3 regions of the Thauera mechernichensis genome follow, and region 3 is predicted to be linked to each of the others. Evidence: riboswitches for the same ligand, from Rfam matches in the RefSeq annotation. Region 3 holds a riboswitch; each other region holds the start of a gene.
The links. A riboswitch is a leader RNA that binds a small molecule or an ion and turns the genes downstream of it on or off. The one in region 3 is predicted to bind cobalamin.
Positions count from the first base shown of each region.

Region 1 (7,415 bases), on a different contig from region 3:
GTGCCGCCAGCACCAGCGCCTGGCGCACGGCTGCGATCGGTACGCCGTCGTAGAGGTTGTGCAAGGCGTGCTCGAGCACGGTGTCGGCGGACACGCCGTCCAGCCCCGCGCAGGCTTCGCGGCAAGCGGCGAGCAGGGCGCCGCGGTCGAGTGGGCGGCGCGCTTCGCCGTCGACGACGTGCAGCACGGCGAGTGCACCGTGGGTTTGCGCGTGCGCGCCTTGCTCGGCGGCGCGCTCGGCGGCACGACGCTCGCGGTAGAGCACATAGGCGCGGGCGACGTCGTGCTCGCCCGAGCGCATCAGGGCCAGTTCGACCTGGTCCTGGATGTCTTCGATGTGCAGCATGCCGCCGTCGGGCAGGCGGCGTGTCAGCGCGCCCACGACCGTGTCGGTGAGGCGCGCAACGATGTCGCGTACGCGCGAGGAGGCGGCGCCCTGGCGGCCCTCGACGGCGAGGAAAGCCTTGGTCATGGCGACGGTGATCTTGTTGGGGTCGAAGGCGACGACGGTGCCGTTGCGGCGGATGACCTGGAAGGCGTTGAGCTGCACTGAGTCCATCAGTGCCACGGAGGGAAGTCGGTCCACAGTGGGGTCCTCTTGTGAGTAAGTGCGAATGGCAGCCGGTGGCTGAAAGGCGAGGCTTGCGGGTGAGTGGCCGGTACTTGCCGCCTCACGCTGCGGTGCGGCGTTGCGGCTGGGCCGCAACTGCGGCCAGAGGCCGGCCGTTGGCAGGCAGGTCCAGCGTCAGGGGCGCATCGAGGATGCCGCCGGGCCTGCGGAAGCCGGTGGCCGCAGCCATATGCAGAACGGCCGGGCTGATGCTGTGACAGATGATCCGAGATGCCGGCAGGGTGCGGGCCAGCGCAATCACATGGCCGAACAGCGCGCGCCCGAGGCCTCGCATGCGGTAGTCAGGGCTGACGCTGAGACCGAAGTCGAGGGCTCCGTCACGCACGCCGGCATGTGCGAGGGCGATGACGGCACCTTGTGCGGTGCACAGGCCATGGATATGGTCGCCGGCGAAGTCGAGTGTGCTGACATAGGCCGCGATACCCTCGTCGCGGATGCCGTGGCTGAAGCGCAGCATGCGGTCTTCCGCGTCGAGGCCGAGCAAGTGCGCGAGGATGCGTGGTGCGTCGGGCACGGCGAAGCGGTGCATCGGGCGCAAGGCCGTGGCCGGCAGGTCGGCGGCGAGTGGCTTCAGCTGCTGGGCGGAGCGGGCAGGAGCAGGCATGGCGGAGATCCGGTGCGGGCAGGGCGGATCTCCGACGGACAGGCGTGCGGCGCCATGCGCACGGACGCGCCGTGCGCTGCACTCGAGCCGTCAGGAAAACGAGCAAGTGAAATGGTGTGAGCCATGCCTCTTGTCAGGGACACCCCGCCCCAAACTGTTGAAGGTGATGTGCATGGCAGGTCTCCTGGCTCACGGGTCATCGCCTTGCGCCAGCCTTCCCGGAAAGATTCCAGTGGCAGAGAGGGCGCAGGACTCGCCGATTACAGTTGCGGGGGCAGCTCCGGGTTGAGCGCGCGGGGCGCGGCACCGGATTCCCTTTTAATCCCCCTTGCGGGGGAACCATAAGCGTCGAGGACTCTAATTGGATGCCCGGGGGGTGTCAAGTTGCCGGCCTGTATATAGTGCTCGTTACGTTCTGCTCTACTAAATGTTGTTTGTCGCGTCAGAAAGCGTCGCCGGGCACGCGCACCGCGCCTTCCATCAGCACGCGGGCCGTGCGGCTCATGACGGCCCTGGAGACCTGCCACTCGCCATCGACCAGCCGCGCCTGGGCGCCTACGCGCAGGGTGCCTGAGGGGTGGCCGAAGCGGACCGAATCGCGCTCACCGCCACCGGCGGCGAGATTGACCAGCGTACCGGGAACGGCCGCAGCGGTGCCGATGGCCACTGCGGCGGTACCCATCATGGCGTGGTGCAGCTTGCCCATCGACAGCGCGCGTACGAGCAGGTCGACGTCCCCGGCCCGTATCGCCTTGCCGCTGGCGGCGAGGTAGTCCCTGGGTGGGGCAACAAACGCGATCTTTGGCGTGTGCTGGCGGGTGGCGGCCTCTTCAGGGGTCTTGATCAGGCCCATGCGCAGCGCGCCGGCCACCCGGATCTTCTCGAGGCGTGCGAGCGCTTCCGGATTGCCGTTGATGTCTTCGCGCAGCTCGGTGCCCCGGTAGCCGATATCCTCGGCGTTGACGAACACCGTGGGGATGCCGGCGCTGATCAGCGTCGCCTTCAGGCTGCCGACGTCGGGCACCTCGAGCTCGTCGACCAGATTGCCGGTGGGGAACATCGACCCGCCCCCGTTCTCGCCAGCGCCGTCCTCGGACGGGTCAAGGAACTCCAGCACGATCTCGGCTGCCGGGAAGGTCACGCCGTCCAGTTCGAAGTCACCGGTCTCCTGCACCTGACCGTCGGTGACCGGGACATGGGCGATGATGGTCTTGCCAATGTTGGCCTGCCAGATGCGTACCGCGCACACGCCGTTCCGCGGCACGCGTGCCGGGTCGACCAGGCCGGCGTGGAGGGCGAAGGCGCCGGCGGCGGTGGACAGGTTGCCGCAGTTGCCCGACCAGTCCACGAGCGCCTTGTCGATCGCGACCTGGCCGTAGAGGTAATCCACGTCGTGGTCGGGGCGGCTGCTCTTCGCCAGGATCACGCACTTGCTGGTGCTGGAGGTGGCGCCCCCCATGCCGTCGATGTGAGCGGCATAGGGGTCGGGGCTGCCGATGATGCGCAGGAACAGGCGGTCGCGCGCCTCGCCTGGCTCCTTACAGCGCTCGGGCAGGTCCTGCAGGCGGAAGAACACGCCCTTGCTGGTGCCGCCGCGCATGTAGGTGGCGGGGATCCTGATCTGCGCTGCTTGGGGCATATCGAACGCTCCTGTTCGGCCGTCGTAGCCGGGCCGCCGCGTCAGCCCGCAGCACCCGCCGCCGGCTGCGCGATACGGGCTTCGCGGATCGGCAGGTTGATGACCGCGGCGAGCGCGGCGAGCGCCATGTCGGCGTACCACATCCAGCGGTAGTCGCCGAACTCCACCAGGGCCAGCCCGCCCAGCCAGGCGCCGAAGAAGGCACCCACCTGGTGCGACAGCAGGGTGAGGCCGAACAGGGTGCCGAGGTAGCGCACGCCGAACAGCTTGCCCACCAGCGTGGCCGTGGGTGGCACAGTGGCCAGCCAGGTGAAGCCGAGGCCGGCGGCGAATACGTAGAACACCCAGGGCGCGGACGGCATCGCCAGGTACCACGCGATCAGCAGCACGCGCGAGCCGTACATGGCCGCCAGCACGTACTTGCTGCGGTAGCGCGATACGCAGGCGCCGGCGTAGAGGCTGCCGAAGATGTTGGCCAGGCCGATGATGGCCAGAGACCAGCTCGCTACCGCAGGCGGCAGGCCGCACAGGTCCACCTCGCCCGGCAGGTGGGTAACGAGGAAGGCGATGTGGAAGCCGCAGGTGAAGAAGCCCAGGTGCAGCAGCAGGTAGCTGCGGTCGCGCATCGCGTCTCCGATCGCACGCCCGATACCCTGGTCGTCGGCGTGCTGTTCCGCGCGCGGCGCCGCGCGGGTGAGCTTGCCGACCAGCGGCAGCGCGGCCAGGCTCATGAGCGCCATTGCCCACAGTGCGTTGATCCAGCCGAAGGTCTGGATCAGCTTTTGCAGCAGCGGTGCGAACACGAACTGGCCGAAGGAGCCGCCTGCGTTGATGACCCCGGAGGCCGAGCCGCGCGCCTCGGCCGGCAGGCGCTGGGCTGCGGCGCCGATCAGCACCGAAAAGCTCGCCGCACCCGCGCCGAGTTGCATCACCAGACCCATCGCGATGGTGAGGCCGAAGGCCGAGTCCACCATGGGAATCGCCGCCGTGCCCAAGGCAAGCAGCACGATTGCGGCGAGCAGCACCGGGCGCGGCCCATGGCGGTCGGCCACTGCCCCCGCCAGGGGCTGGATGGCGCCCCAGGTGAGCTGGCCGATGGCCATCGCCAGGCTGATGGCTGCGATCCCCAGGCCGGTGGCGCTGTTGATCGGGCTCACGAACAGGCCGAGCGACTGGCGCGTGCCCATGGTGATCATGAGGATACCGGCCGCGGCCAGCGTGGTGATCAGGACGTCGGGCGAGCGCAGGGAGCGGAACATGGCGGGTCGGGCGGAGAGGAGGGGCGGGGTTTAGGCGCCAGTGAAGAATCGTGGCGCGAGCTCTTGCAGGCCAAGCGTTTCGAGCAGCACCCGCAGCCGCTCGGCGGCCTGGCGGCGCGGTGCGCCCTTCTGGCTGGCGATGATCAGCTCGTTCTTCATCGAGTGTTCCCAGCCGACGAGTTCGGTCACGCTCACCTGGTAGCCATGCGACTCCAGCTGCAGGCAGCGCAGCACGTTGGTGACATGGCTGCCGAATTCGCGGGTGTGGATCGGGTGGCGCCACAGCTCGGCGATCGGTTGCGCCAATGCCTGTTGCTTGTTGCGGCGCAGGGCGGCGGCGACTTCGGCCTGGCAGCAGGGCACCAGCACGATGAAGCGGGCCTGGCGGGCGAGTGCGAAGTGGATGGCGTCGTCGGTCGCGGTGTTGCAGGCGTGCAGAGCGGTCACCACATCGATGTGCGCGGGCAGTCGCTCGGAGCTGATCGAGTCGGCCACGCTCAGGTGCTGGAAGCGCATGCCGGCGGAGAAGCCGAGCTTGTCGGCGAGCCGGCGCGAGCTCATCACCAGTTCCTCGCGCGTTTCGATGCCATGGATGCGGCCTGCAGGCGCCTGGTGGCGGAAGAACAGGTCGTACAGGATGAAGCCGAGGTAGGACTTGCCTGCACCGTGGTCGACGAGCTGGATGTCAGCGCGCGCAGCGAGTGCCTCGGCCAGCAGTGGCTCGATGAACTGGTAGAGGTGGTAGACCTGCTTGAGCTTGCGCCGGCTGTCCTGGTTGAGCTTGCCGTCGCGGGTCAGGATGTGGAGCTGCTTGAGCAGCTCGATCGACTGCCCGGGGCGGATTTCGGGGTGTTCTGATGTCATGGGGCAGGCGCGCGGCTCGGCATGGGCTTGGGTTCGCAAGTGTACGGCGAACCGTGCCCGGCTGCAGCAACTGCCGGCTTCGGGGGCGATGGCCTCGCGCGGGGCGGCATCCTGGCCTAGATTGAAACAGGAGCCACGAGAGGATTGATCCATGTCGACATGGCAAGCGAAGGAGCCGTTGTCCATAGTGCCCGGCAAGCGTCCGGACGGCCGACAGGCTCGCCCGGCAGTGGCACTCCTTTGGCGGGCCTGGACGCAGGTGATCTGTATGCTGTGCGCAGCCTTGCTGCTCGCCGCCTGTTCTGCCGGCGAATTGCCGCAAACCAGCGCGCCGCCTGATGAAGCACCTGCAGGGAGCGAGCCGCGGGATGAGGCGCCGGCCATCGATGAGCCGGCGCCACCGCCCCCGCCTCCGCCCGTAGCTGAGCCCGAACCGCCCAGCGTGATCGACCGCCCGGCCGTTGTCCGGCCACCGGCCGCGGCCAACGGCTCGCCGCCCACCGCCAGCCGGCCTGAGCCGACGGTCTTGCCTGCCTTCCCCTGGCCGCCGCCGCGCTACTCGGCTTTCGCCCTGCTCGAACGTGCCTGGCTTGCGCCACAGGAGCCCGCCACACTGGGTCGCGCGGCGCAGCATCTGGAGGACGCCTTCGATCTTGCGGGCTACGTCGAACGCAGCTATTACCGCGTACCAGGTGGATTCGCGCTTGCCTCGCGCGCCGAGAAGATCCACCCGGATGCCAGCCCCTTCGCACCGCCAGCGCGCTGGAGTGCGGATTCGGCAGGCGCCGGACGCAGCTTTCTGGAGCGCATAACGGCGCTGTTCAACGCGCCGCCCGGGCGCTACCGCGTCATCGTCTTCGTCGTCACCGACCAGGACTTCGCCGCCACGCCGCAGCCGCCGTCCGAAGCCGTGGCGCGTGAGTGGGTGGGCGGCGGCGGCTTGCGCCTGCCGCCATCGATCGCCGCCCAAGCCTACTCGGCCGAGCATTACGCCAGCGCGCTGATCTATGAGTTCGCGCGCCGCGACGAGCGCGAGGCTGGGCAAGTGCGGGCGCCGAGCGATGTACCCGGGCGCGTGCATCTGGAGAAGGGGGGGTTGTGGCAGGCGCTGGCGCAGTAGCAAAGGGGGCGCAGGCATGACGGTGACGCGTGGCGACGGTCGGTTCCTGCTGCGGCGGTTGGGCATCGTGTCGATGCTGACGGCGCTGGTCAGTCTGCTGGCTACGGCTGGCGGCCTGAGCCTGCTGCCCTACGCCGGTGCGGCGGGGCAGTGGGTGCTTGGCGCCGCCGGTGGGGCGGTGGCCGTGGCGGCCTTCGCCTTTGGCCGGCTGGTGATCCTGCGCCGACCCGGTGCCCGTCGGGTCGGCTTCGTCGCGGCCGGCATGGCTCTGGCGGCGGCGGTGCTGTTCGGTCTGCTTGCGCTCGCACGCCCCGAGGCCGGCGGCTACTTCGTCGCCTGTCTGGCGGTGCTGGCGGCCTACGCCGCCTTCGTCAGTCACCGCCTGGCATTCTGGCCAAGCGGCGAGATTGCCGACGAGCCGCGGGTCTCGCTTGGCATCTTCCTGTCCTATCGCCGGGACGACAGCCGCGAGAGCGTCGGGCGCATACACGACCATTTGTGCCAGGCCTTCGTGCCCGAGCGCATCTTCCTGGACGTCGAGCGTCAGTCAGCGGGTGCCGACTACCGCGAGGTGATCGGTACTGCGCTGGACCAGTCCGAGGTCGTGCTCGTCGTCATCGGCCCGGCCTGGCTGACGCTGGCCGGCGCCGATGGCCGGCCGCGCATCGACGACACCGAGGACATGGTCAGGCTGGAGGTGGAGATGGCACTTGCGCGCGGCCAGAACGTGGTGCCACTGCTGGTGCAGGGGGTGCGCATGCCGAGCGCCGCACAACTGCCTGCACCACTGGCCCCATTGGCCTACCGCAACGCTCTGCCGGTAAGACCGGATCCGGACTTTCGCGGCGACGTGCTGCGCCTGGTCGAGGCATTGAGAGCGCTGGCCACGGTGCCCGGTCGATAACGGGCGGTGTTCGATGACACGCACGGACTGGCGCCAGCGGCCTCGCTATCCGGCACCAGTCTGTGCATGTGGGGTGGCGGCGATCGCTCGCCGGCCTGGCGCGCCAGGTGGTGGCCGCCGTCGCGGTGACTACCTGTCCTGAACTGCAGGCCTGATCGTGATCATCGGCCGTCCGCTCGGCGCCGCTGAGGGGGCGAGCCCAAGCGAGGCGTGCAACTCGCCGTCCTCACCGATCAGGTCGGCAAGCGTAAGGCGGTCGAGCGTCGAGAAGAAGGCCTGCAGGGCACCGCCGAGGGCGCCCTTGAGCCGGCAGGCCGGGGCCAGCAGGCATTGCGATCCCGATCCGAAGCACTCGACCAGTTCGAAGCTGGGCTCCATCTGGCGGACCACGTCG
Region 1 covers NZ_JARQZE010000001.1:567,111-574,525, reverse strand. The annotation lists gene P7F68_RS02715 (ribonucleoside-diphosphate reductase subunit alpha) at 1-559, opposite strand, end outside; gene P7F68_RS02710 (GNAT family N-acetyltransferase) at 672-1,235, opposite strand; cobalamin riboswitch at 1,393-1,594, opposite strand; gene prpF (2-methylaconitate cis-trans isomerase PrpF) at 1,678-2,874, opposite strand; gene P7F68_RS02700 (MFS transporter) at 2,916-4,133, opposite strand; gene P7F68_RS02695 (class I SAM-dependent methyltransferase) at 4,164-4,997, opposite strand; gene P7F68_RS02690 (hypothetical protein) at 5,440-6,117, shown strand; gene P7F68_RS02685 (toll/interleukin-1 receptor domain-containing protein) at 6,134-7,021, shown strand; gene P7F68_RS02680 (RrF2 family transcriptional regulator) at 7,151-7,415, opposite strand, start outside.
Region 1: linked by a shared signal. The riboswitch ahead of P7F68_RS02710 (GNAT family N-acetyltransferase) and the one ahead of P7F68_RS13920 (TonB-dependent receptor domain-containing protein) in region 3 are both predicted to bind cobalamin.

Region 2 (7,415 bases), on a different contig from region 3:
GCCGGGCACTGCGAGACGCGTCAGGGCTTTTTTGCATTGAGCGGCCTCACGTTCTTGACTGCAGCAATGGGTACGTCCTGCGCAGGCAGCGCCCCCCAGTCCTCGCCGCTGGCGGGCGGCGACTGATCAGTGGCCGGTGCAGGCGCCGGCGGCTGCGCTGCGCGCTCGGCGTCGTCCTGGCGTCGATGGGCGAGCACCAGCTCGGCGACCGCATCGACATCGGCGACCTCGATGCGCGTGCGCCCCTCGAGCGCGGCGTGGGCTCGGGCCGCACGCAACATCACCAGGTCGGCGCGGACCCCCTCCACTGCCGCGGCATGGCAGCGTGCCGCCACGGCAGCATGGGTCGGGTCGTCGAAGCCGATGGCCGGCAGCGCGGCACGCGCCGCGACGATACGTGCGCCGAGCATGCGCTGGGCTTCGTCATGGCTGGCGACGAAGCCCGCCGGATCGGCGTCGAAGGCGAGGCGGGCACGCACGATGGCCTCGCGCGCAGCCGGCGCCAGGGCGTTGCCGATACGCACGAAGAGGCCGAAGCGGTCGAGCAGTTGCGGCCTCAGCTCGCCCTCCTCCGGGTTCATCGTGCCAACGAGCGTGATGCGCGCCGGATGCACGTGGCTGATGCCGTCGCGTTCGACGTGATTGATACCGCTCGCACACACGTCGAGCAGCAGATCCACCAAACCGTCGGCGAGCAGATTGACCTCGTCTACATAGAGCACGCCCTCGTGTGCGCGCGCCAGCAGGCCGGGACGGAAGCGTACGTCGCCGGCCTTGAGGGCAGCCTCGAGGTCGAGCGTACCCACCAGCTGTTCCTCACTGGCCGACAGTGGCAGATTGACGAAGCGCCCGCCCGGCAGCAGGGCTGCCAGCGCGCGTGCGGCGGTCGACTTGGCGGTGCCGCGCGGCCCCTCCACCAGCACGCCGCCGATCAGCGGATCGACTGTAGACAGCAGCAAGGCCGTCTGCAGCGCAGACTGGCCATGCAGGGCGACGAAGGGAAAGGCCGGCGGCAGGCCGACGCTGGCACCAGGGCTCATCGTTCCTCCACACGCTGTTCGGCAGCGAGCAAGTGCTGCTCGACACGCCCACGGTAGTCGCCGGGCGACTGCCACAGGCCTCGGTCCATGGCTTCGAGCAGGCGCTCGCAGATGCCGGCGAGCGCTTCGGGGTTGTGGCGCTGGAGGAAGTCGCGGGCAGTGGCATCCTCCAGATAGGCGTCGGTGACACGGGCGTACTGGTCGTCGCGGACGACACGCGCGGTGGCATCGAAGGCAAACAGAAAGTCCACCGTCGCCGCCATCTCGAACGCGCCCTTGTAGCCGTGGCGCATCACGCCCTCGATCCACTTCGGGTTGGTCGCGCGACTGCGCACGACGCGGCTGATCTCCTCGGCAAGCGAGCGGATCGCCGGCGAGCCGGGGTTGCTGTGGTCGCCGAAGTACAGTGCCGGCTGCTTGCCCGAGAGGTGGCGTACCGCCGCGCTCATGCCGCCCTGGAACTGGTAGTAGTCATCGGAATCGAGCAGATCATGCTCGCGGTTGTCCTGGTTCTGCATGACCAGGTCGATTCCGGCCAGCCGCTTCGCAAAGCTGTCGCTTGCGGGGGTGCCATAGTCGTCCTGGCCGTAGGCGTGCCCACCCCAGGTGAGGTAGGCGGCGGCCAGGTCGGCATCGCTATCCCAGTTACGGCCTTCGATCAGGCCCTGAAGTCCCGCGCCATAGGCCCCGGGCTTGGCACCGAAGACACGGTGACCGGCCTGACGGCGAGCCTCGGCGGAGGCAAAACCGCGCCCCTCGAGCGCACTCGCCTCGCCCAGGATGCGGGCGCGGATCGGGTTCACATCGGCGGGTTCGTCGAGCGCGGCGACCGCCTGCACCGCGGCGTCGAACAGGCGGATGACGTTGGCGAAGGCGTCGCGGAAGAAGCCCGACACGCGCAGCGTGACGTCGATGCGCGGGCGGTCGAACAGCGACATCGGCAGGATCTCGAAGTCGCTCACGCGATGACTGCCGTCGGCCCATTTCGGACGCACGCCGATGAGGGCGAAGGCCTGCGCAATGTCGTCACCACCGGTGCGCATGGTTGCCGTGCCCCACACCGACAGCCCGATGGCACGCGGGAAATCGCCATGCTCCTGGACATGGCGCTCGACCAGGCGCTCGGCCGAGCGCAGGCCCAGAGTCCAGCTTGTCTGGGTCGGTACGGCGCGGGTATCGACCGAATAGAAGTTGCGCCCGGTGGGCAACACGTCGGGCCGGCCGCGGGTCGGTGCCCCGCTCGGCCCGGCCGGCACGAAGCGCCCGCACAGGCCGCGCATGAGCTGGTACAGCTCCTGCTCGCCGCAGGCATCGAGACGCGGCTTGAGCTCGGCGTCGATGCGCGCAAGCACGGCACGCGTCGCCGGCCAGGCCATGTCATCTGCAGCGGGCAGGCCGTGATCGAGCACCTGCAAGGCCAGCAATTCGAGACGTTCGCGCGTATCGCCGGTGGTGCGCCATGCGCCTGCATCCACTTGCGCCAGCGCCGCCGGGCGCAGCCCCTCCCAGGCTGCGGCCCAGTCGGCATCGAGCGGATCGAAGCCCGTACCGAGTTCGAGATCGGCTGCGAGCGCGCGCGTCAGCCCCTGGCGCGCGCCCTGCCCGTCGCCAGCAGGATGGCGTGCCAGGGCGAGCAGCGTGTCGCGGCGAAGGCGGCCGGTGGGCGAATGGCCGAACACGTGCAGGCCGTCGCGGATCTGCGCCTCCTTGAGTTCGCACAGGTAGGCGTCGGTACGGTTGAGCAGCAGCTGCTCGTCCTCGGTCGTGGCCGGCGCGGCCAGGCCGAGGTCGCGGTGCAAGTCGTGGCGCAGGATGTGGTCGAGGATCTGGCGGCGCAGCAGGTCGGCGCGGCTGCGGTCGAGCATGACCGCCTCGTAGTACTCGTCGACCATGCGCTCGAGGTCGCGCGTCGGGCCGTAGCTCTCGGCACGCGTCAGCGGCGGCATCAGGTGGTCGATGATGACCGCCTGCGCACGGCGCTTGGCCTGGGTGCCCTCACCCGGATCATTGACGATGAAGGGATACAGGTGCGGCATCGGCCCGAACACCAGATCCGGCCAGCACGTCTCGGACAGCGCAACGCTCTTGCCCGGCAGCCACTCCAGGTTGCCGTGCTTGCCCACGTGCACGATAGCGTCGCAGCGCCAGTGCGCGCGCAGCCACAGGTAGAAGGCAAGGTAATGATGCGGCGGCACGAGGTCGGGATCGTGGTAGCTCGCCATCGGGTCGAGCTGGTAGCCGCGCGCGGGCTGGATGCCAACGAAGACCTGGCCGCAGCGCAGGCCGGCGATCATGAAGCGCCCTTGACGCAGCATCGGGTCGGTTTCGGGCGCCCCCCAGCGCTGGACGATGGCCTCACGGCAGGCCGCCGGCAGGCACTCGAGGAAGCTCAGGTAGTCGGCCAGCGCCAGGCTCTGCTGCGCCGGTCGCAGCGCCCAGTTGTCGGGGTCGTTGGTGATGCCCGCGCGCAGCTGCGCCATCAGCGCCTCGCCGTCGGCAGGACGGTCGGACACCGCGTAGCCCTCGGCCTGCAGGCGATCGAGAATGGCGAGCACCGAGGCCGGGGTATCGAGGCCGACGCCGTTGCCCAGCCGGCCGTCGCGCACCGGGTAGTTGGCGAGGATGAGGGCAAGGCGCTTGTCAGCGTTGGCCAGGGTGCGCAACCGGCACCAGCGCTGCGCCAGTTCGGCCACGAAATCCATGCGCCCGGGCTCGGGGCGGTACTGCACGACGTCGCTCTGCGTCGCCTCGCAGCGGTGGTCGAGCCCCTTGAAGCTCACCGCACGCGTGATGATGCGGCCGTCGACCTCGGGCATGGCGATGTGCATGGCGATGTCGCGCGGCGCCAGCCCGTGGGGGTCGGCGCGCCATAGTGCCTCGTTGCCGCCGGAGAGCACCAATTGCAGTACCGGCACGTCGCCCGCAAGCGCATGGTCGCCGGGCTCATCGAGCGCGGCGCGCGAGAACGCGGTGGTGTTGAGGATGAGCGCTGCGCCCTGCTCGGTCGCCAGCGCACGCAGGCTGTCGATGCACTGCGGATCCTTGAGCGAGGTTACGGCGAGCGGCAGCGGATTCATGCCGCGCGCCTGCAAGGCGGCGCACAAGGCGGCGAAGGCGGCGGTATTGCCGGCCTGCAGATGGGCACGGTAGAACAGCACGGGCACGCAGGGAGCACCGTCCTCCCAGTCGGCCTGCCAGTGCGCGAGCGCCCCGAGATCGTGCGCAGGATGGAAGACCGCCACCGCGGGCAAGGGGCGCGGCGGTTCGGGCACATCATCCAGGCCAAAGAACTGCGCACCGATGAAACGATAGAAATTGCGCGCATTCGCCGGCCCGCCCTCGCGCAGGTAGCGCCATAGCGTGCGTGCAAGCTCGACGTCGACACTGCCCTTCATGAGCAGGTTGGTGTCCTCGGTCGCATCGCCCGAGAACATCACCAACGCGATGCCATGTGCCCGGCACACCTGGCCAACCTGCTCGGTGCCGTAGGGCCAGTAGCTCTCACCGCCGAGATGGTCGATGACGACCACCCGCGCGTGCTGCAGCACCTCGTCGAGGTAGAGGTCCACCGACGCAGGCTGACGCAGATGCAGGAGGTTGGCCAGGCGCACGCTCGGGAACCCCTCCCCGGGGCAGGCCGCGGCGAGCAGGGCCAGGGTTGTGTCGGCAGCGCTGAGGATGACGATGTCAGCCGGGTCCTGCGCGATGCGCGTGACCACCGCGTCGTCCTCCACGAAGCCTCCGGCCTGTGCCGCCAGCAGGTGCATGTCAGGCGGTCTCGACCGCTTCGGCAACGGCGAGCGCAGCCGCCAGCGCGCTGGCGTCGAGGTCCTCGCCGATCAGCACCAGGCGGGTACGCGGCGTCTCGTCCGCCAGCCAGCGCCGGTCGAAGTAGCTGTCGAAGCGCCGGCCGACGCCATGCACGACCAGGCGCATCGGCTTGCCCGGCAGGGCCACGAAGCCCTTGATGCGGTAGATGGTGTGGGCCTGAACCAGATCATGGAGGATGGCAAGCAGGCGCTCGCGATCGACCGCGGGCAGCTCGACCGAGACCGACTGGAAGGCGTCGTGGTCGTGGTCGTGGGCTTCGCCCTCTTCATGGTCGTGGTGGCTCGCACGCAGGTGGATGTTGTCCTCGGCGGCAGCGCCCAGGCCAAGGACGAGGTCGAGGTCGATACGCCCGTGCTCGCTCGCGACCACCTTCACTGCGGGCGGCAGTTCCTCGCGTACCAGGGCCTCGACGGTAGCGCGTGCCGTCTCGTCGGCAAGATCGGTCTTGGACAGGATCACCAGATCGGCTGCCGACAGCTGGTCCTCGAAGAGCTCGTGCAGCGGCGACTCGTGGTCGAGGTTGGGGTCGGCTCGGCGCTGCACGTCCACGGCCTGCGGGTTGGCCGCGAACTGGCCGGCCGCGGCGGCGGGCACGTCCACAACGGTGATCACCGCGTCCACGGTGCAGGCGTTGCGGATCTCGGGCCAGTTGAAGGCCTGCACCAGCGGCTTGGGCAGGGCGAGGCCGGAGGTCTCGATGAGGATGTGGTCGATGTCGTCGCGGCGTGCGATGAGCTCGCGCATCACCGGGTAGAACTCCTCCTGAACGGTGCAGCACAGGCAACCGTTGGCCAGCTCATAGAGCTGGCCAGCACGCTCGCCCCCCTCATCCTCGCAGCCGATGCCGCAGCCGCGCAGGATCTCACCGTCGATGCCGAGCTCACCGAACTCGTTGACGATGACGGCGATTCGCCGCCCGCCCGCATGGGCGAGGATGTGGCGCAGCAGGGTCGTCTTGCCGCTGCCGAGGAAGCCGGTGACGATGGTGGCGGGGATCTTGGGGCGAATGCTCATCGGGATGCTCCGGAGGCGCGAGGGTGTGATCGCAGGATGTGTGCGGCAGGCAAGCGCCAGGCGCTCAGAAGTCGATGCCGGCCTGGGCCTTCACCCCGGCCTTGAAGGCGTGCTTGCGGTCGGCGATCTCGCTGACCGTGTCGGCCAGGTCGACGAGTTCGGGCTTGGCTGCGCGACCGGTAATGATCACGGTCTGCTTCGGCGGGCGGGCGCGCACCGCGGCGAGCACCTGTTCGGTGTCGAGGTAGTTGTACTTGAGCATGTAGGTGAGTTCGTCGAGCACGACGAGGCTCAGCGCCGGGTCGGCGAGCATGGCGACGGCCTGCGCCCAGGCTTCGTCGGCGGCGCGCTTGTCGGCGTCCCAGTTCTGCGTGTTCCAGGTGAAGCCGGTGGCCATCGCGTGGTAGCGCACGGCGCAGGCGCCCGGGTTGCGCTGCAGGAAGGCCACCTCGCCGGTAGCATGGGTGCCCTTGATGAACTGCACCACGCCCGCTTGCTGGCCATGGCCGAGTGCACGATAGAGGGTGCCGAAGGCGGAGGTCGTCTTGCCCTTGCCGTTGCCGGTGATCAGGATGACGATGCCGCGTTCTTCCTGCGCGCGCTCGATGGCCGCATCGACCACCTCCTTCTTGCGCTGCATGCGTTCGTTGTGGCTGTGCTTCCTGTTCTCATCCATCGTTCCGCGCTCCAAGTCTTCCAAGGTGTAAGCGGAGGGCGGAACAATGGCGACAGCATGAACGCGTGCGATACCGCAGAGACTCGGATCGGGCAGGACGCGGGCGGATCAGGGATCCGCTCAAGCAGTCGGCATTTGCCCGCACCCCGGGGCACTTACCTGTCTGATCGAGCGGGTCGGTCTTCTGGCTCACCTTCGTCCGGTTGCCATCGCCTTCCCGGAGCAGTGTGCTCCAGTGGCATTGATTGATGGCACCGTCAGGCTTACAGCAGCGGGGGCTGCGCCGGAATGGCGGGCCTATGGCCTCGCTTCACCGGACTTCCCGTTTCACACCCGGATGAGGACTCATCCAGGCGCTCCCGTTCGATACGGGGCGGACTATACGCCGCCGCAGTCCCACAGGGCAAGCCGTCTTGCTGCCGGCATGCCCCATGCGGGTATTCAGTTCAGTCGGCGATGAGGGATTCGGCAGGCACACCGACCCGCACATTGCCCCAGTGCCGGCCACCCACCATGATCGGCATGGCGATGTCGCACAGCACCTCGCCGGTGTCACGCAGATAGGTCTGCAACAACATCGACTCGGTATTGCGCGCCGCGCGCAGTTCGGGTGGGCGGTCGAACTTGCGGCAGGTACGGTTGCCGACCAGATCGGCCTCGTAATTGCCGGTCAACGGCTTGGAAAACTTGCTGTTGTGGGTCGACAGGTAGCTGTCGGTATTGACCGCCACGGCAAACGCTGCGCCTTGCGCGGCATTGAGGCTGCCGTCGAGGATGGCCTGGCAGCGGCGGGTGAACTCCTCGCCCCAGCTCACCTTGAACTTGGGCGGGTTGGTGCCGGCCATCGGCGTATA
Region 2 covers NZ_JARQZE010000005.1:128,302-135,716, reverse strand. The annotation lists gene P7F68_RS09340 (vWA domain-containing protein) at 1-9, opposite strand, end outside; gene P7F68_RS09335 (magnesium chelatase ATPase subunit I) at 21-1,040, opposite strand; gene cobN (cobaltochelatase subunit CobN) at 1,037-4,807, opposite strand; gene cobW (cobalamin biosynthesis protein CobW) at 4,809-5,885, opposite strand; gene cobO (cob(I)yrinic acid a,c-diamide adenosyltransferase) at 5,950-6,561, opposite strand; cobalamin riboswitch at 6,719-6,939, opposite strand; gene P7F68_RS09315 (methyl-accepting chemotaxis protein) at 7,008-7,415, opposite strand, start outside.
Region 2: linked by a shared signal. The riboswitch ahead of cobO (cob(I)yrinic acid a,c-diamide adenosyltransferase) and the one ahead of P7F68_RS13920 (TonB-dependent receptor domain-containing protein) in region 3 are both predicted to bind cobalamin.

Region 3 (7,415 bases):
CTCGCCCGCGAGCGGGGAGAAGAACACCAGATCGGCACCCAGTGCGCGCAAGGTGTCAAGATTGGCCGGATAGATGAAGCCGTAGGCAGCGTCGCGAGCAATGGCGATGCGCCGCCCCGCCAGCAACGGCGGGGGGGCGGGCAGCGCCATTGGTGGAAAATTCACCGCGGGCGGCAGCGCGGCCGCGCCCGTCTGCTGCAGATGATCGGCAAGGCGGTCGAGGCGCTCGTCCAGGTCGGCAATCTCCGCCGCCTGCAGCAGGCCAAGGTGGCGCTCGGGCAGCGCAGCCTCGGCGTCGCGCATGACTGCGCCGAACCAGCGCATGCCCGCAGGCAGCGCCGCACGTAGCATGTCGGCATGGCGCGCGCTACCGACGTGGTTGGCAAGTACACCCGCAAAGGGCAGTCCCGGCTGATAGTGCGCCAGGCCGTGTGCGACGGCGCCGAAGGTCTGCGCCATCGCGCGTGCGTCGATCACGGCCATCACCGGGATCCCGAAACGGCGTGCAATGTCGGCGGCGGAAGGGGTGCCATCGTAGAGCCCCATCACGCCTTCGACCAGGATCAGGTCTGCCTCGCCGGCGGCAGCGTGCAGGCGCGCAGCAATGTCGGCCTCGCCGCACATGCCGAGGTCGATGTTATGCACCGGAGCCCCGCTCGCCACCGCATGGATCTGCGGGTCGAGGAAGTCCGGCCCGCACTTGAACACCCGCACCCGCCGTCCGAGCCGGGTGTGCATGCGCGCAAGCGCCGCGGTGATGGTGGTCTTGCCCTGGCCGGAGGCTGGTGCGGCAACGAGCAGCGCCGGGCAGGCACGCCCACCTGCAGCGCTCACGCTGCGCCCTTGCCGTGCACCACGGCGCAACCGGCATGCGGCAGCGGCGAGGACTTGGGCTGGTCCTGGGGTTCGAACCAGGCGAGCTTGGGGTACAGGCCGACCACGCTGCCGATCACCGTCAGCGAGGGCGGGCGCACACCTTCTTCCAGCACACGCTGCGCCAGTGTCGCGAGGTTACCCACCACCACGCGCTGGGCGTGCGTGGTACCGCGCTCAATGACCCCGGCCGGCGTCTCCGGCGGCAGGCCGTGGGCGACGAACTGCGCACAGATATCGGCCAACCGCGAAATGCCCATGTAGATCACCACAGTCTGATGCGGACGCGCCAGCATCGGCCAGTCGAGATCGACCTTGCCCTCTTTGAGGAAGCCGGTTGCGAACACCACGGACTGGGCGTGGTCGCGGTGAGTGAGCGGAATGCCCGCGTACGCGGCGACACCCGCCGCCGCGGTTACGCCGGGGATGACCTCGACCGGGATGCCCGCATCGACCAGCACCTCCATCTCCTCGCCCCCACGACCGAAGATGAAGGGGTCGCCGCCTTTCAGGCGCACGACACGCTTGCCTTGCTGCGCGAGCTCCAGCAGCAGCTGGTTGATCTCGTCCTGAGGCAGCGAGTGGTCGGCGGCCTTCTTGCCGACGTAGATACGCTCCGCCGCGGCAGGCGCGAGCTCGACGATGGCTGGGCTAACGAGGTTGTCGTACACGACGACATCCGCCCCGGCCACCAGACGCGCACCGCGCAGCGTGAACAGCTCCGGATCACCAGGGCCTGCCCCCACCAGATACACCCAGCCGGGCTGGGGACCGGGACGATGAACGGCAAGATCGGGAATAGTCATGTCAATTGCTCCATACCGGCCGCCGCCTTCACCCCTGCGGCGAGGTCAAATGCGTCCAGCTTCATGTCGATGACGCAGCCCGGCGTGCCAGGTCGCGTCCAGAGGGCGAGAGCGTACGTCCTTACGACGCGCAATGCACGCTCGGCCACAGGCTAAGGCGCCTTCTGTGGCGCGCATCCGGGCAGACGCGCTCGGCCTCTGCATCAGCTTCAACGGCTTCACTCGCCGGGGCACCTCAGTCCGGCAGGAACACCACCCGCCCTTCGTGCTCGATGCGGCGCAACGGGTGACCAAAAGCCTGGCCAAGCAGGTCGGCACGCAGCACAGTGTCGCGGTCCCCGGCAATCACTCCACCGCGGCCATCGAGCAGGATGATGTGGTCGGCATAGCGTGCAGCAAGGTTGATGTCGTGCAGCACCATCACGCTGCCGCGCCCCGTTCCAGGCTCGCGCACCAGGCGCTGGAACAGCTCGAGTGTGGCGATCTGGTGGTGCAGGTCGAGGTGGTTGAGCGGCTCGTCGAGCAGGAACAGCCGCGGCGCCTGCGTCAGCAGTGCGGCGATCGCCACGCGCTGGCGCTCGCCGCCCGACAGCGTATGCACCGCGCGCTGCTCGAAGCCCGCCAGCCCCACCTCGGCCAGCGTCCGGCGCGCGATCGCAACATCCTCCGCGCCCTCCCAGCCCCAGCGCCCGAGGTGCGGGTGGCGCCCCACCAGCACGGTCTCAAGCACACCGGCGGCGAAGGGGTCGGGCTGCTGCTGGGCGAGCAGACCGCGATAGCGCGCGGCCTCGAGTGCAGGCCACGCCGCATACGGCAGGCCGCCCAGGCGCACCTGCCCCACCGTGGGCTCGCGCAGGCCGGCGAGCGTATGCAACAGCGTGGTCTTGCCAGCGCCATTGGGCCCGAGCAGCACCAGGCACTCGCCCGCGGCCAGGCTCAGGCTGAACTCGCAACACAGCCAGCGCTCTCCCACCTGCAGTGCGAGGCGTTCGGCCTCGAGCAAGGGCGCGGCATCGACGGGCAGGCGGCGAGCAGCGTTCATGTGCTGCTGCGCGGACTGCGCGAAAGCAGGAACAGGAACACCGGCACGCCGATCATCGCAGTGAGCACGCCCACCGGCAGTTGCTGCGGCGCCAGCATGGTGCGCGCCGCGGTGTCGGCCAGGGTGAGCAGGGTGCCGCCCACCAGCGCCGCCGCGGGGATGAGCACGCGCTGGTCATTGCCGAGGACGAGCCGCACCAGGTGCGGCACGATGAGGCCAACGAAACCCACCGAGCCAACCAGCGTGACCGCGGTGGCGGTAAGCAGCGAGGCCAGCACGTAGAGCACGATGCGCAGCCGTTGCACGCGCACGCCGAGCGCACGCGCCGTAAGCTCGCCACGCGCGAGCACGTTCAGATCGCGCGCGAACGGCATCACCGCCAGCAGCGCCAGTACCAGCACGACCACTGCCGGCCACGGCCGCGCCGCCGCGCTGGCGTCGCCCATCATCCAGAACAGCATCGGCATCACCCGCGTATCCGATGCCAGCGCCAGCATCATCGACACCGCCGCGCCACAGCCGGCTGCGACGATGACGCCGGTGAGCAACAGCCGCGTCTGCGTCCAGCTGCCGTCGCCGTGCGCCAGGCCGAACACCACCAGCATCGCCGTGAGCGCACCGGCAAAGGCCATCGCATCGATCCAGAACGCCGCTGCCCCGAGCGTGATTGCTCCCAGCGCCCCCACCGCCGCCCCACCCGAGATGCCAAGGATGTAGGGGTCGGCAAGCGGGTTGCGCAGCAGCACCTGCATGAGCGCGCCCGCGGTGGCGAGGAGGCCGCCACTGACGAACGCCGCGACGGCGCGCGGGAGGCGGAGCTCGAGGATGATGGCGGCCTGCAGATGCTGCGCGCCACTCAAAGCGGCAGCAACATCTGCAAGCCCCATCGGAATCTCACCCGCCACCAGCGCTGCGAACAATGCGCCGCAGCCCAGCGCTGCAAGCGCGATCAGCGAAAGCACGTGCCGGCGACGACATGACATGGCCGGGCCCCCGAATGCGCGACTTCAGGACTCAGCGCGGCGCATAGCGCACACCGATGAACACGCCAGCACCCGGTGTTCCATAGCCACGCGCCGTCTCATACTGCTTGTCGAACACATTGTCTGCGCGCGCCTCGACTGACCAGTCGCGATCGATTGCATAGCGTGCGGTCAGGTTAACGAGTCCGTAGCCGCCGAGCCGGTTGGTTTCGAAGTTGGTGTCGTACCGCGACCCGACCAGCGCCCACTCCCCACCAAGCGTCCATGCCCCAATCGTTCGCGTGGCAGAGACATTCATCGACTGCTTGGCACGCCGCCCCAGCCGGAACCCGGTCGTGCGGTCCTTTGCATCGAGGAAGTCCGCGTTGGCTGCGAAGTCCCAACCATCGACGTTGAGCGCATAGGCGAGCGTGAGGCCACGGATCCTGGCCTTGTCTACGTTCGCGTAGCCGCCGCTCCAGCCGATCATGTCCTCGATCGTGTTGATGAAATAGGTCGCGGAAACCAGCTGGTTACCGCTTGCCCAGGTCAGCCCCAGTTCGCGATTAAGCGCATTTTCCGGCTTCAGGTCCGGATTGCCATAGGAGACGTTGTAGAGTTGGTCAAGGCTCGGACTCTTGAATGCCTTGCTGACGCCTGCGCTTGCACGCAAGTCGGGCGCAAGCTGATAGCCGTAGGACACCCCGCCGGTAAGCTTGTCCCCGTAGCGGCTATGGTCATCGTGGCGGACATTTGCCTGCCAGCTATGTGGCCCCAGATCGGCAGTCCAGCCCAGGCCAAGAGAGTCGATCTGCACATTTCCCTCGGCGAAGGTCTCGCGCGGGCGCGCCACCTGCTCGAAGCGTTCGACCACGACAAGTCCCGTCCCGATCGGCAGCGCGATGTCGTTCTGCCAACTCAAGGTCTCATTGGTGCTCTCCCGCCGGGTGATGCCCAAAGGATCCCAGGGCGCGGGCTCGCTGTAGTCCGCACGATCCTCGTCGGTGCGCCCATACGACAGGCGACTGGACCACGACGAGGTCAGGCGGTTACGGACGAATGCGTTGAATACCGAGGTCTTGAAGCTCGCACGGTCATCGAAGTTGCCGCTACCGCCAAAGCTGTCGTATTGCACCGTTCCCGACTGTTCAAGGAAGGAAACGCCCACTTCGTGCCCCTCGGCAGGATGGAAGGACAGCGCACCACCATAGCCCTCGTTGCGGTAACGATCGTCATCCGCATCGCGATTGCTGGCGCCCCTGCGGGACGAAAAGCCATCGGTGTTCAGCGAGTTGACGTGAAGGCGGAAGCGCCACCGCTCATCCCCGCCCGACACTGCCAGATCGCCCTGACGCGTATCCCGACTGCCAGCACCGGCATATCCGTCCAGGCGCAGCCCGGGCTCAGCCGTGCGGGTGATGATGTTGATCACTCCGCCAATGGCGTCCGCACCGTAGATCGCACTCGCGGCCCCACGGACGATCTCGATACGCTCTACGTTGTTGAGCGACAGGTACTGCAGCGACGAACCCGACAAGGCCGTGGAGTTGAACGGGACACCGTCGACCAGAATCTTGGTCTGATCCGGTTTCGTGCCCCGCAGGTAGAGGCTGACCGATGCGCCGGGACCACCATTGCGGGCAAACTGGACACCGGGCTGACGGCTAAGCAGATCGACGACGTTGGATGCCGCGGCGCGCTCGATCTGGGCGCGATCGATCACGGTGACGTCGGCGAGCAGTTCGTTGGCCTTGACCGGCTGACGCGTTGCGGTAACGACAACCGTCGGTGCAATGTGCTCCTGAGCGTAGACCGGCACGGCAAGGACTGCCGACGCCAGGCCGCCAATACAGAGGCCAAGTTGGGAATAACGCAGATTCATCGAAAAGACTCCCTGAGCTGCGCAATGCGTCCCCGCATGCGACAAGCCATCCAGCACATGGACGCACCGCGACCCAGGTAGAACCGAAGAGAGCAGAAAGAGAAACCACCACGCCCGTCGCCGCCACCCCGCGGCACATCCGCCATTTCGCGCTCCGGCCGGTCTCCGGGCTCGTGCGCTGTGCCGGCTGAGCCGGACGGATGGATCGCCTTCCCGGGTCGAGGACCCAGTGGCTGCATGACCCACCTTGCGCGCACTTACCGTTGCGGGGGCAGCACAGGCATTGCGGCCTCGTTTGCGAGGGGCCGCGCACCTGTTTCCCGTTTAACCCTGGGCGAGAAACGCCCGTGGGCACCGATAACGCGTTGCCCCTTCCGGGGCAGTCGGCGCGGATGATACCGTACGGGGCGGTATCGTGCACTGCAATAAGATACAGACGTTCCCTACACAAGGACCCGCCAGAACAATGACATGCGAACTGATCCTCGGTGGCGCCCGCTCCGGCAAGAGCCGCGAGGCCGAGCGCCGGGCGGCGGCGTCGGGGCTGGCGGTGACGGTGATCGCCACCGCCGAGGCGCTGGATGCGGAGATGGCTGCGCGCATCCGGCGCCACCAGGCCGACCGCCCCGCCGGCTGGCGCACGGTGGAGGCGCCGATTGCGCTCGCGGACACGCTGCGCGAGGCCTCCGCCCCCGGGCACTGCCTGGTGGTCGACTGCCTGACGCTGTGGCTGAGCAACCTGCTCACCGATGCCCACCACCTGCCCCCGGGCGCGAGCGCCGAAGACTTGCCTGCCTTCCGTCGCGAGCGCGACGCATTGCTGGCCGTGCTGCCGACCCTGCCGGGGCACATCATCCTCGTCGCCAACGAAGTCGGCCTGGGGCTGGTCCCCGAGACCGCGCTTGGCCGGTTCTTCCGCGACGAGGCTGGCCGACTCAACCAAGCGGTTGCGGCAGCGTGCCCACGCGTGGTGTTCGTCGCTGCGGGGCTGCCGCTGGTGCTCAAGGACGGCTAAACTCGCGCTCATTCCGTCTGCATCCGGCAGGCCCGCGACCCGGCATCCGTAAATCATGAACTTCCAGCTCTCCCAGCCCGACACCCTGCTCAGCGCCGCCATCCAGCACAAGATCGACCGCAAGACCAAGCCAGTGGGCGCGCTCGGGCGGCTCGAGGCGCTCGCGCTGCAGATCGCACTGGTGCAGCAGACGCCTGCCCCCGAGCTGCACCAACCGCACATCGTCGTCTTTGCCGGCGACCATGGCGCGGCACGCGCCGGGGTATCGGCCTACCCGCAGGACGTGACCTGGCAGATGGTGGAGAACTTCCTCGCCGGTGGGGCCGCGATCAACGTCTTCAGCCGCCAGATGGGGCTGGGGCTGAGCGTGGTCGACGCAGGCGTGAATCATGAGTTCGGCAAGCGCCCAGGCCTGATCGACGCCAAGATCGGCCCCGGAACGGCGAGCTACATCGACCGCCCGGCGATGACGCCGGCGCAGCGCGATGCCGCCCTCGAGCGTGGGCGCGGCATCGCCCATGCACTCGCCGGCAACGGCTGCAACTGCATCGGCTTCGGCGAAATGGGGATCGGCAACACCGCCTCGGCGTCCCTGATCACCCATTGCCTGGTGGGCGCCGACCACGACGCCGAGCTCTACAACGTCACCGGCCGCGGCACCGGGCTGGATGACGCCGGCCTTTTCCGCAAGCGCAGCCTGCTGGCGCAAGCGCTCGAGCGCGGCGGCCGGCCGAGCGATCCGCTGGCAGTGCTGGCCGAGTACGGTGGCTTTGAGATCGCGATGATGGCCGGCGCCATGCTCGGCGCGGCCGAAAAGCGCATGCTGCTGCTGATC
Region 3 covers NZ_JARQZE010000010.1:94,574-101,988, forward strand. The annotation lists gene P7F68_RS13900 (cobyrinic acid a,c-diamide synthase CobB) at 1-834, opposite strand, end outside; gene cobA (uroporphyrinogen-III C-methyltransferase) at 831-1,679, opposite strand; gene P7F68_RS13910 (ABC transporter ATP-binding protein) at 1,915-2,721, opposite strand; gene P7F68_RS13915 (FecCD family ABC transporter permease) at 2,718-3,704, opposite strand; gene P7F68_RS13920 (TonB-dependent receptor domain-containing protein) at 3,736-5,565, opposite strand; cobalamin riboswitch at 5,706-5,939, opposite strand; gene cobU (bifunctional adenosylcobinamide kinase/adenosylcobinamide-phosphate guanylyltransferase) at 6,032-6,580, shown strand; gene cobT (nicotinate-nucleotide--dimethylbenzimidazole phosphoribosyltransferase) at 6,636-7,415, shown strand, end outside.